Regions from separate parts of the Comamonas sp. HJ-2 genome, predicted to be linked through region 2. Evidence: predicted binding sites of a transcription regulator. Region 2 holds the regulator's gene; each other region holds the start of a gene.
What was found. Region 2 encodes sigma-54, which starts transcription at its own class of promoters, with help from an activator protein. Its sites were predicted from a motif close to TGGCANGNAANCTGCTTT; they were not measured.
Positions count from the first base shown of each region.

Region 1: the regulator sigma-54 is predicted to act here: its motif matches at 1,422-1,439, upstream of glnA (type I glutamate--ammonia ligase).
Region 3: the regulator sigma-54 is predicted to act here: its motif matches at 1,563-1,580, upstream of ACWGXF_RS10015 (BMP family protein).

Region 1 covers NZ_JBSIFD010000006.1:99,656-102,930, forward strand. Annotated here, with positions in the region: gene ACWGXF_RS07430 (sterol desaturase family protein) at 1-264, shown strand, start outside; gene ACWGXF_RS07435 (EI24 domain-containing protein) at 279-1,166, shown strand; gene glnA (type I glutamate--ammonia ligase) at 1,489-2,904, shown strand; gene ACWGXF_RS07445 (hypothetical protein) at 3,084-3,275, shown strand, end outside.
Region 2 covers NZ_JBSIFD010000022.1:13,690-16,964, forward strand. Annotated here, with positions in the region: gene lptB (LPS export ABC transporter ATP-binding protein) at 1-549, shown strand, start outside; gene ACWGXF_RS17785 (RNA polymerase factor sigma-54) at 695-2,296, shown strand; gene ACWGXF_RS17790 (aspartyl/asparaginyl beta-hydroxylase domain-containing protein) at 2,486-3,275, opposite strand, start outside.
Region 3 covers NZ_JBSIFD010000010.1:194,796-198,070, forward strand. Annotated here, with positions in the region: gene ACWGXF_RS10000 (LysR substrate-binding domain-containing protein) at 1-245, shown strand, start outside; gene ACWGXF_RS10005 (GatB/YqeY domain-containing protein) at 353-799, opposite strand; gene rpsU (30S ribosomal protein S21) at 964-1,176, opposite strand; gene ACWGXF_RS10015 (BMP family protein) at 1,677-2,726, shown strand; gene ACWGXF_RS10020 (BaiN/RdsA family NAD(P)/FAD-dependent oxidoreductase) at 2,815-3,275, opposite strand, start outside.

The sequences.
Region 1 (3,275 bases), on a different contig from region 2:
TTTCACCGCCGCCACCACGCCATCGGTATCGGCCACGAACCCATGGCGCCCGTGCGCAACAAGAAGGTGCATGGCAACAATTTCGGCGTATTGTTGCCTTGGTGGGACATATTGTTTGGCACGGCCAACTTTGATCTGCGCTATGACCCCACGGGCATTCGCGATCAGGTGCAAGCGAATGCAAAAGGTCAATTGCGCGACTATGGCCGTGGCTTCTGGGCGCAGCAGTGGCTGGCTGTCCTGCGATTGATGGGTCGCGCATAAGTCAATCCTTGAGTATGCTTGCCAGCATGAGCTTGCTACTCGACTCTTTTTGGCGTGCCATGGCGTATTGCCTGCATAAGCGGGTCATTGTCTGGTCACTCCTGCCGCTGCTGGCCATGGCCTTGATGGCCTGGCTTCTGGGTTACTTCTTCTGGGCCGATGCGGTCCTCAAGGTGCAAAGCCTGCTGGACGGGGTGGGCTGGCTGCATTCCTTATGGCTATGGCTGCAGGGGCTGGGCCTTGGGTATGCCTCGGAGGTGGTGGCTTCCATTTTTGTTGTGTTGGGCGCAATGCCGGTACTCGTGGTGCTGGTTTTGCTGCTGGTGGGCCTGTTCATGGCGCCTGTGCTGACACAGCTGGTGGCCGAGAAACGCTTTGTCGGGCTCGAGAAAAAGCATGGTGGTTCCACCGTAGCCAGCCTGGTCTGGTCGGGCGGCTCCACGTTGATTGCGCTACTGGCCTTGTTTGTCACTCTGCCGCTATGGGTGTTCCCGCCGCTGATGCTGGTGGTGGCGCCTTTGATCTGGGGATGGCTCACCTACAGGGTCATGGCATTTGACGCCTTGTCCGAGCATGCCAGCAAGGACGAGCGCCGGGCCCTGTTTGCCCGTCACCGCATGTCGCTCATTCTGATGGGTGTGATCTGCGGCTATCTGGGCGCAGCACCTGGTGTGGTCTGGATTTCCGGGCTGCTGTTCCTGGCCGCTTTCTGGATTCTGGTTCCGATTGCGATCTGGATCTATGCGCTGGTGTTTGCCTTCTCTGCACTGTGGTTTGCTCACTTCTGCCTGGCGGCGCTGGAGCAAATGAGGGCGCAGACCATGCCAAGTGCTGCCGACCCGCAGGTCCCGTTTGCACCTGGTGCAGATGATTCGGATGGTGCAGCTTCGGTGGCTCGCTGAGAAGCGTCTGCAGCAGGGCGAATCAGGTGTCATGCACCAAAAACAATCCTATTTCCAAATTGCACCATATTGGTGCAATGATATTCACCAAGATGGTGCAATTGTGAGGCGTGCTCTGGCAGTGAGACAATGCGCGTCTGTTTGGTGCAGTTTGCAGATGCAGCTCTGGTAAGTGCCTATGTCTTGTGCCGAATATCTTTACACCAAGGCTCGGTTTCGGTGCGCAGATGTTGTTGTGAGGCGCCGAGTTCGAGTTGGCACGCAAACTGCTAGATACTATTCATTCTTTATTTGATCAGCCAAAGTTGGCAGGAGAGATCTAATGGCGAAGACCGTTGCAGACGTGATGCAGATGGTGCAGGATAACGAGGTCAAGTTCGTGGACCTGCGCTTTACCGATACCCGCGGCAAGGAACAGCACGTGACCGTGCCCGTGTCGCACTTCGACGAGGACAAGTTCGCCTCGGGCCATGCTTTCGACGGTTCTTCCGTTGCCGGCTGGAAGGGTATCGAAGCCTCGGACATGCAGCTGGTTCCCGATCCCAACACTGCCAATATCGATCCCTTCTTCGAAGAAACCACACTGATTCTGCAGTGCGATGTGATCGAACCCGGTGATGGCAAGGCCTACGACCGCGATCCCCGCTCCATCGCCAAGCGTGCCGAAGCCTATCTGAAGGCTTCCGGCCTGGGCGATACCGCTTACTTCGGTCCCGAACCCGAATTCTTCATCTTCGACGGCGTGCGCTGGGGTACAGAGCCTCACAACCCCTTCTTCGAAATCGAAGAATACGAGGCTCCCTGGAACACCGGCACCAAGTTCGAAACCGGTAACCGTGGTCACCGTCCTCGCGTCAAGGGTGGCTACTTCCCCGTTCCTCCTGTCGACAGCACCCAGGACATGCGTGCAGAGATGTCGCTGCTGCTGGAAGCGGTCGGCATCCCTGTCGAAGTGTTCCACCATGAAGTGGCCGGCGCCGGTCAGAACGAAATCGGCACACGCTTCTCGACCCTGGTCGAGCGTGCCGACTGGACACAGCTGCAGAAGTACATCATCTGGAACGTGGCCAACACCTACGGCAAGACGGCAACCTTCATGCCCAAGCCCTACGCTGGCGATAACGGCTCCGGCATGCACGTGCACCAGTCCGTGTGGAAGGATGGCAAGAACCTGTTTGCCGGCGACGGCTATGCCGGCCTGTCCGACTTCGCCCTGTACTACATCGGCGGCATCATCAAGCACGCTCGTGCGCTGAACGCCATCACCAATCCCGGCACCAACAGCTACAAGCGTCTGGTTCCCGGCTTCGAAGCGCCCGTGAAGCTGGCCTACTCGGCCAAGAATCGCTCGGCCTCCATCCGTATTCCTTACGTCAGCAATCCCAAGGCTCGTCGCGTGGAAGCCCGCTTCCCCGATCCTCTGATGAACCCCTACCTGGGTTTCGCAGCTCTGCTGATGGCCGGCCTGGACGGCGTGGAAAACAAGATCCATCCCGGCGAAGCCGCGACCAAGGATCTCTACCACCTGCCTCCCGAGGAAGACAAGCTGGTGCCTACCGTCTGCCACAGCCTGGATCAGGCTCTGGAAGCCCTGGACGCCGACCGTGCGTTCCTGACCAAGGGCGGTGTGTTCTCCGACAGCATGCTGGATGCCTACATCGAGCTGAAGATGGGCGAAGTGACTCGCTATCGCCAGTCGGTGCACCCTGTCGAATACGATATGTACTTCTCGCTGTAAAGCAGAGGTCAAAAAAGGCGGCGCAAGCCGCCTTTTTTATTGAGCGCCCGCTGCGGCGGGCGTGGCAGCAAAGGAACCAAACGGGTTGGTGGCGGTCAAGTAGTCAATAAAAGCCGCAGGCTTGGAGCGATACTCAGGGTATTGCGGACTTGCGGCCGCCGTCTGCCTGAGAGGACCGAATGAAGAAGTTTTATGTGTTGTCGTTGCTGTGTCTTGCATCCGGGCTGGTTTCTGCCCAGGATGTGATCTACCGCTGCGGCAATGAGTACACCAACAATGTTTCGCAGGCCAAGGCCAAAGGGTGCAAGCCGGTCGATGGCAGTGGCGTGACGGTGATTCACGGCACCAGGCCCTCGGGTGGCAATGCCGCT
Region 2 (3,275 bases):
CAGCCGGTGGGCGGCATGCCGATTCACCAGCGTTCGCGCCTGGGCCTGTCCTATCTGCCTCAGGAAGCCTCCATCTTTCGCAAGCTCAGCGTGGAAGACAATGTGCGCGCCGTGCTGGAGCTGCAAAAGGACGAGCAGGGCAAGACGCTGACGCGCGACGAGATCGAAAAGCGCCTCACGGGCCTGCTGCAGGAGCTGCGCGTGGAGCATCTGCGCCAGTCGCCGGCGCTGGCGCTGTCCGGCGGTGAGCGCCGTCGCGTGGAAATTGCCCGCGCCCTGGCCACGCAACCGCGCTTCATTCTGCTTGACGAGCCGTTTGCCGGCATCGACCCGATCGCGGTGATCGAGATCCAGCGCATCATCGGCTTCCTCAAGGAGCGCGGCATCGGCGTGCTGATCACCGACCACAATGTGCGCGAGACGCTCGGCATCTGCGACCACGCCTTCATCATCAGCGACGGCCATGTGCTGGCCGAAGGCACGCCCGAGGAGATCGTGGAGAACGCCGATGTGCGCCGCGTCTATCTGGGCGAACATTTCAGAATGTGATGACCCCCACGCTCCCTCACTTTGTGTGGTCGCTGTCCCCGGAAGGGGCCCTGACCGGCTGCGCCGGGGTTTGCCCTGGGGCGGCCCGGCGGCAAGTCCATAGCACTGCGCGCGTTTGCGATGATTGTCTGGGAGCCGCGCCTCGATGAAGCCAGGTCTCTCGCTACGCGTTTCGCAGCATTTATCGCTTACGCCGCAGCTGCAGCAATCCATTCAGCTGCTGCAGCTCTCCACCCTGGAGCTGGCGCAGGAAGTCGAGCAGATGCTGGTCGACAACCCTTTTCTGGAACGTGCGGGCGATGAGGCAGAAACTGCGGGGGATGCTCCTGTAGATGTAGCTGCTAGCGCCAGTGAATACAGCACTTCAGATGGTATTCATGCTGAAAGAGATGCATCGCAAGCGCAACAAGCTACTGAAACGGTAGCGGAGACATCAAACCCCGAAACCCCGGAAACGCTGAACTGGGAGGCCGACGGCATGGACGGCCAGGACGGGGAATGGGGCGGCGAATCCAGCAGCGAGTGGGATACGCCCTCGGCCAGCAGCTCCACGCGCAACCGCGACGGCGATGACGAAACCGATGCCATCGATCTGGCGCGCGAGCACCAGAGCCTGACCGACTTTCTGCACCGTCAGGCGCTGAGCCTGCATCTTGGTGCGGCGGACATGGCTGCACTGCGCTTTCTCATCGAGTCGCTCAGCGACGACGGCTATCTCGAGGATTCCCTGCAGGAGTTGGCGCAGAGCCTGGCTGGCGACGACTTGGAGGAGCGCGAGGAGCTGGAGCAGCACTTTGCCATTGCGCTGAAGCTGCTGCAAAGCCTGGAGCCCGTGGGTGTGGGCGCGCGCGATCTGGCCGAGTGCCTGCAGCTGCAGCTGCGCGATCTGATCCGCACGGCCGAGGACGAGGGCACGACCGAGGCGCATATGAGCCGGCTGCTGCTGGCGCAGGCCATCTGTGCCCAGCCCATGGACCTGCTGGCGCGGCGCGATCTGCGCAAGCTCACCAGCCTGTGCGGTGCGCGAGAGGAGCAACTGCGCGAAGCCATGGCCCTGATCGCCAGGCTGGAGCCGCGTCCGGGGCGCCGCTTTGTCGACGTGGAACGCCATATCGTGGTGCCCGATGTCATCGTGCGCCCGGTGCGGTCCGGCTCGGGCCGGGTGGACTTCTCCGTGCAGCTCAACCCCGAGGTCATGCCGCGTCTGCGCGTGCACGACATCTATGCCAGCGTGCTGCGCCGCCACAAGAACAGCGACGGCCATGCGGCGCTGCAGCAGCAACTGCAGGAGGCGCGCTGGTTCATCAAGAACATCCAGCAGCGCTTCGACACCATCTTGCGTGTTTCCGAAGCCATCGTGGAGCGGCAGAAGAACTTCTTTGTGCATGGCGAGCTGGCCATGCGCCCGCTGGTGCTGCGCGATATCGCCGACACCCTGGGCCTGCACGAGTCCACCATCAGCCGCGTGACCACGGCCAAGTACATGGCCACGCCCCAGGGTACCTTCGAGCTCAAGTATTTCTTCGGTTCGGGCCTGGGCACGGAAACCGGCGGCAGTGCTTCCAGCACGGCCGTGCGTGCGCTGATCAAGCAGTTTGTCGATGCCGAAGATGCCAGAAAGCCGCTGTCGGACGCCAAGCTGGCCGATATGCTCAAGGAGCAGGGCATCGAGTGCGCGCGCCGCACCGTCGCCAAATACCGCGAGCAGCTCAAGATACCGACGACCACGCTGCGCAAGGCGCTGTAGGGCACCGCAGAAACAAGAAAGCCGCTGATGCATCGCACAGCGGCTTTCTTGTTCTGTATTTAGGGCGGGAGCCTTGATAAGGCATTCCTCAAGCAAGGGGCAGCGAGCAAGAGCCGCCCTTGCGGCGATGCTGCCGTCCCCCTTGGGGGCGCCCGGCCAGGGGAAGGCGCGTAGCGCCTCAGGGGGTTATCAAGAAACCAACCACCAGATAAACCAGACCAGCACGCCGATCATCAGGCCGAACTTGAGGATCTTGTAGAAGGTCGGATTCCAGTCGCGGAAGGCACGGCGGTACTTGCCCGCATAGAACGAGATCTTGAACAGCTTGCTGATCATGCCGCGCGGATCGCCCTCGTTGTTGGGCGAGCTGGCGGCGGCCACCACGTTCTTGCCCAGCCAGTGATTGAGCCACTGGGCAAAGCCATTGGTCATGGGGCGCTCCACATCGCAGAACAGCACGATGCGATTGCCTTCCGAGCGGTTCTCGGCCCAGTGCATAAAGGTCTCGTCGAAGATCACGCCTTCGCCTTCGCGCCAGCTATAGGGCTGGCCGTCGACCTCGATCATGCAGCGGTCGTCGTTGGGCGCCAGCACGGCCAGGTGATAGCGCAGCGAGCCCGCATAGGGGTCGCGGTGCAGATTGAGCTTGGCGCCGGGCGGCAGCTCGGCAAACATGGCGGCCTTGACGCTGGGAATCGATTTCACCAGGGCCGTGGTCTTGGGGCACAACTCCATGGCCGAAGGGTGGGCGTCGCCGTACCACTTGAGGTAGAAGCGCTTCCAGCCGGTCTTGAAGAAGGAGTTGAAGCCTGCGTCGTCGTTGTTGGCTGCGGCCTTGATCTGCATGTTCTTTTGCAGATTGACGGCTTCCTCGCGGATCTCGCGCCAGTTGGCCTGCAGCGGCGCCAGCTCGGGGAAGGTGCTGGTGGGCAGATAGGGCGTGCGCGGCACCTTGCTGAACATCAGCATGAAGACGTTG
Region 3 (3,275 bases), on a different contig from region 2:
CGCGCGACGGTCATGGCATCGTGCTGCGCTCGCTCTGGGATGTGGCGGCCGATCTGCAGGCCGGACGATTGCTGCAGCTGCTGCCCGAGTGGCAGCAGCAGGCGAATATCTGGGCCGTCTATCCGACGCGGCTGGAGCGCTCGGCCAAGGTGCGGGTCTGCGTCGAGTTCCTGCAGGAGTTCTTCAGCCGCGAGGCGCCCGCAGGATTCAAGAATGCTATGAAAAAAGAAGCTGCTGGCGCCTAATATGCATGTCTTTTAAAGTCTTTTTAGACTGAAAGTCATACACAACCAGCGCAAGCAGCTTCTGTTTTTGAGCCTGATGCCGCGTGGCGGCCCAGGCTATTTGCCAATTATCGGGTCAGTGCGGCCTTCACGGCAGCGGACACCAGGCCCATATCGGCCTTGCCGGCCAGCTGGGCCTTGACGGCGCCCATCACCTTGCCCATGTCGCCAGGGCCGGAGGCACCCAGTTCGGCCACGATGGCCTGCACGGCTGCGGTGATCTCGGCTTCTCCCATGCGTTCGGGCAGATAGACCTTGAGCACTTCCATTTCGGCCTTTTCCACATCGGCCAGATCGGCGCGGTTGGCGGCTTCGAAGGCGGCGATGGAGTCCTTGCGCTGCTTGATCAGCTTGTCGACGATGGCGATGACGGCGGCGTCGTCGAGCTCGATGCGCTCGTCCACTTCCTTTTGCTTCATCGCGGCCTGCAGCAGGCGGATGGTGCCCAGGCGCGCGCTGTCCTTGGCACGCATGGCGGTCTTCATGTCTTCGGTAATCTGGGCTTTCAGGCTCATGGCTTTCTCCTTGGGGTGGGCGAACGGACGCTGACTGTCCATGCGCTGGGAGGTCACTGCGCAGCCGGGCAGGCTTGGCAGTGGCCAGAAAACAAAAAACCCGCGCCTGGCGTCCCGAGCGCGGGTTTGCGGCTGTTTTAAGGCCGACTGGTCCTAATCAACGATTAGTACAGCTTCTTAGGCAGTTGCATGCTGCGAACGCGCTTGTAGTGACGCTTCACGGCAGCAGCCTTCTTGCGCTTGCGCTCGGCTGTGGGCTTTTCGTAGAACTCGCGAGCACGCAGATCGGTCAGCAGACCCAGCTTTTCGATGGTGCGCTTGAAGCGGCGCAGGGCAACTTCATAGGGCTCGTTTTCTTTGACGCGGATGGTAGTCATTTAATTTCCAGATATATCTGTGCTGACAGAGGGTTCTCGGGAAGATCGGGCCTGAGAGCCGTGAACAGCGGTTTCCCCGCCACTTTTTAACTAGTATGGCCGACGGGGTAATGCCAGCAAAGTCGAGCATTATAGACCAAGACTTGGGCTGCGTCTTCAATGGGGCGTGAAGCAATCCGGCGTCGGTCGCGCGCGCATGGTTTTGCGGCGGCAGGCAGGGCGTTGTCGCAGACCAGATTCAGGCACCGCCATTGTGCCTTTTGGACTATCGGCGCGTTCAAGTCGCGTGTATTGCGGAGCGAAGCCGGATGCGCAATGCAAGAGCACGGTGCTGCCCAGGCGCCAGGACAGCCGAGCCCGGCGCTGGGGTTTCTTGGGAGTATCGTGTGCACGGAAATTGCATACGGTTTAGAGGCTTTATTTCGTGACCAAGGTCAAGGAATAGGTGGGTTTCGTGCCTGTGCGCGTCGCTGTTTTTCTGTGTTCAAGGAGCTTCCATCTTGTCCAGCGCTTCTCATTCCTCATTTATTTCGCGTCGCCAATGGATGGCTTCGGCCGTAGCCGTGCCGGGCTTGCTGGCATTGACGGCCTGTGCCGGCAGGGCCGGAGTTGCCGGGCCTGCCGCATCCGGCGGTTCCCTGGTGGTGGGTGGTCTGTTTGCGGGCTCGCGCAGCGACAAGGGCTTTATGGAGGCCGGCTGGCGCGGCCTGGAAAAAGCACGCCAGGAGCTGGGCGTGCAGACCCGCTTTCTCGACGGCATGGCGCCTAGGAAGGAGTTGCTGGTGCCGGCTCTTGCACAGCTCGCGGAGCAGGGGGCGCAACTGGTGATTGCCCATGGCGGGCAGAACAATCAGGCCGCAGCCGAAGTTGCGGCGCGCTTTCCCAGGACCCAGTTCGTCGTGACCCAGGGCGCGGTACAGGGAAGCAATCTCTGCAGCTATGACGTGCTGCAGGAGGAGTCGGCCTATCTGGCCGGCGTGCTGGCGGCGCTGACCACCAAAACCGGGGTGGTCGGCCATATGTCGGGCATTCGCGTGCCCCCGGGACTCAAGGGGCGTGCTGCCTATGCGGCCGGCGTGCGCGATACCGACCCCAGGGTCAAGCTGCTGACGAACTTCTCTGGCGATCAGGACGACAACGCTTTGTCGCACCGCATTGCCAGGGCCCAGATGGCTGCCGGTGCCGATGTGATCTTCACCATGCTCAACTCCGGCCGCGATGGCGTGACCCAGGCCTGCCGTGAGGCGGGCACGCGCCAGATCGGCAATGTGATCGACTGGACCAGGGTGGACCCGCAGGTGTTTGTCGCTTCCGCCTGGGCCGATGTGGGCATTGGCGCGTTTTTGGCCGTCAAGGATATGCAGGAGCGCGGTGCGCCCGGCCCGGGCATTCGCAAGATCGGTTTGAGCGACCCGGCCGCCGTACGCCTGACCATGGGCCAGAGCGTGGCCGCCGCTGTGCGCGAGCGCGTGGCCAGGGCGTCGGCTGCCATCGCCTCGGGGCAGCTCAAGGTTCCCGAACACTATGAAGGCAAGGAGTTTTCTGCCTGATCGGATGGTGCGCCGGAGGCGCAGGCAGCAAAAAAGGATGGCTCAACCATCCTTTTTTCATGGCGGCAGGCGCTTCGGTTCCAGTCGCTCAAGCCATGACTGACTGCTTTTCCGCCATGGCCTGGGCGCAGGCGGCGGCACTGGCCCAGGCCCACTGGAAGTTGTAGCCGCCCAGCCAGCCGGTGATGTCCACCACCTCGCCGATAAAGTACAGGCCCGGCCGGGTCTTGCATTCCATGGTTTGCTGGGACAGCACCCTGGTGTCCACGCCGCCCAGCGTGACCTCGGCTTTTTTATAGCCCTCGGTGCCCGTGGGGGTGATCTCCCAGCGCGACAGCTGTTCGGCCAGTCTGGTCAGGGCTTTGTCGCCGGCCTCGTTGATGGGGCGCTGCAGCTCGGGCATGCGGCCGACCCAGGCATCGGCCAGGCGCGCGGGCAGGTGGGCGGCCAGCTCGTTGGCCACCAGCTTGCGCGAGTGGAGCTTGGCCTGGGCCAGCACCTCGGCCAGATTCACACCAGGCAGCAGATTGATCTGCAGCGGGGTGCCGG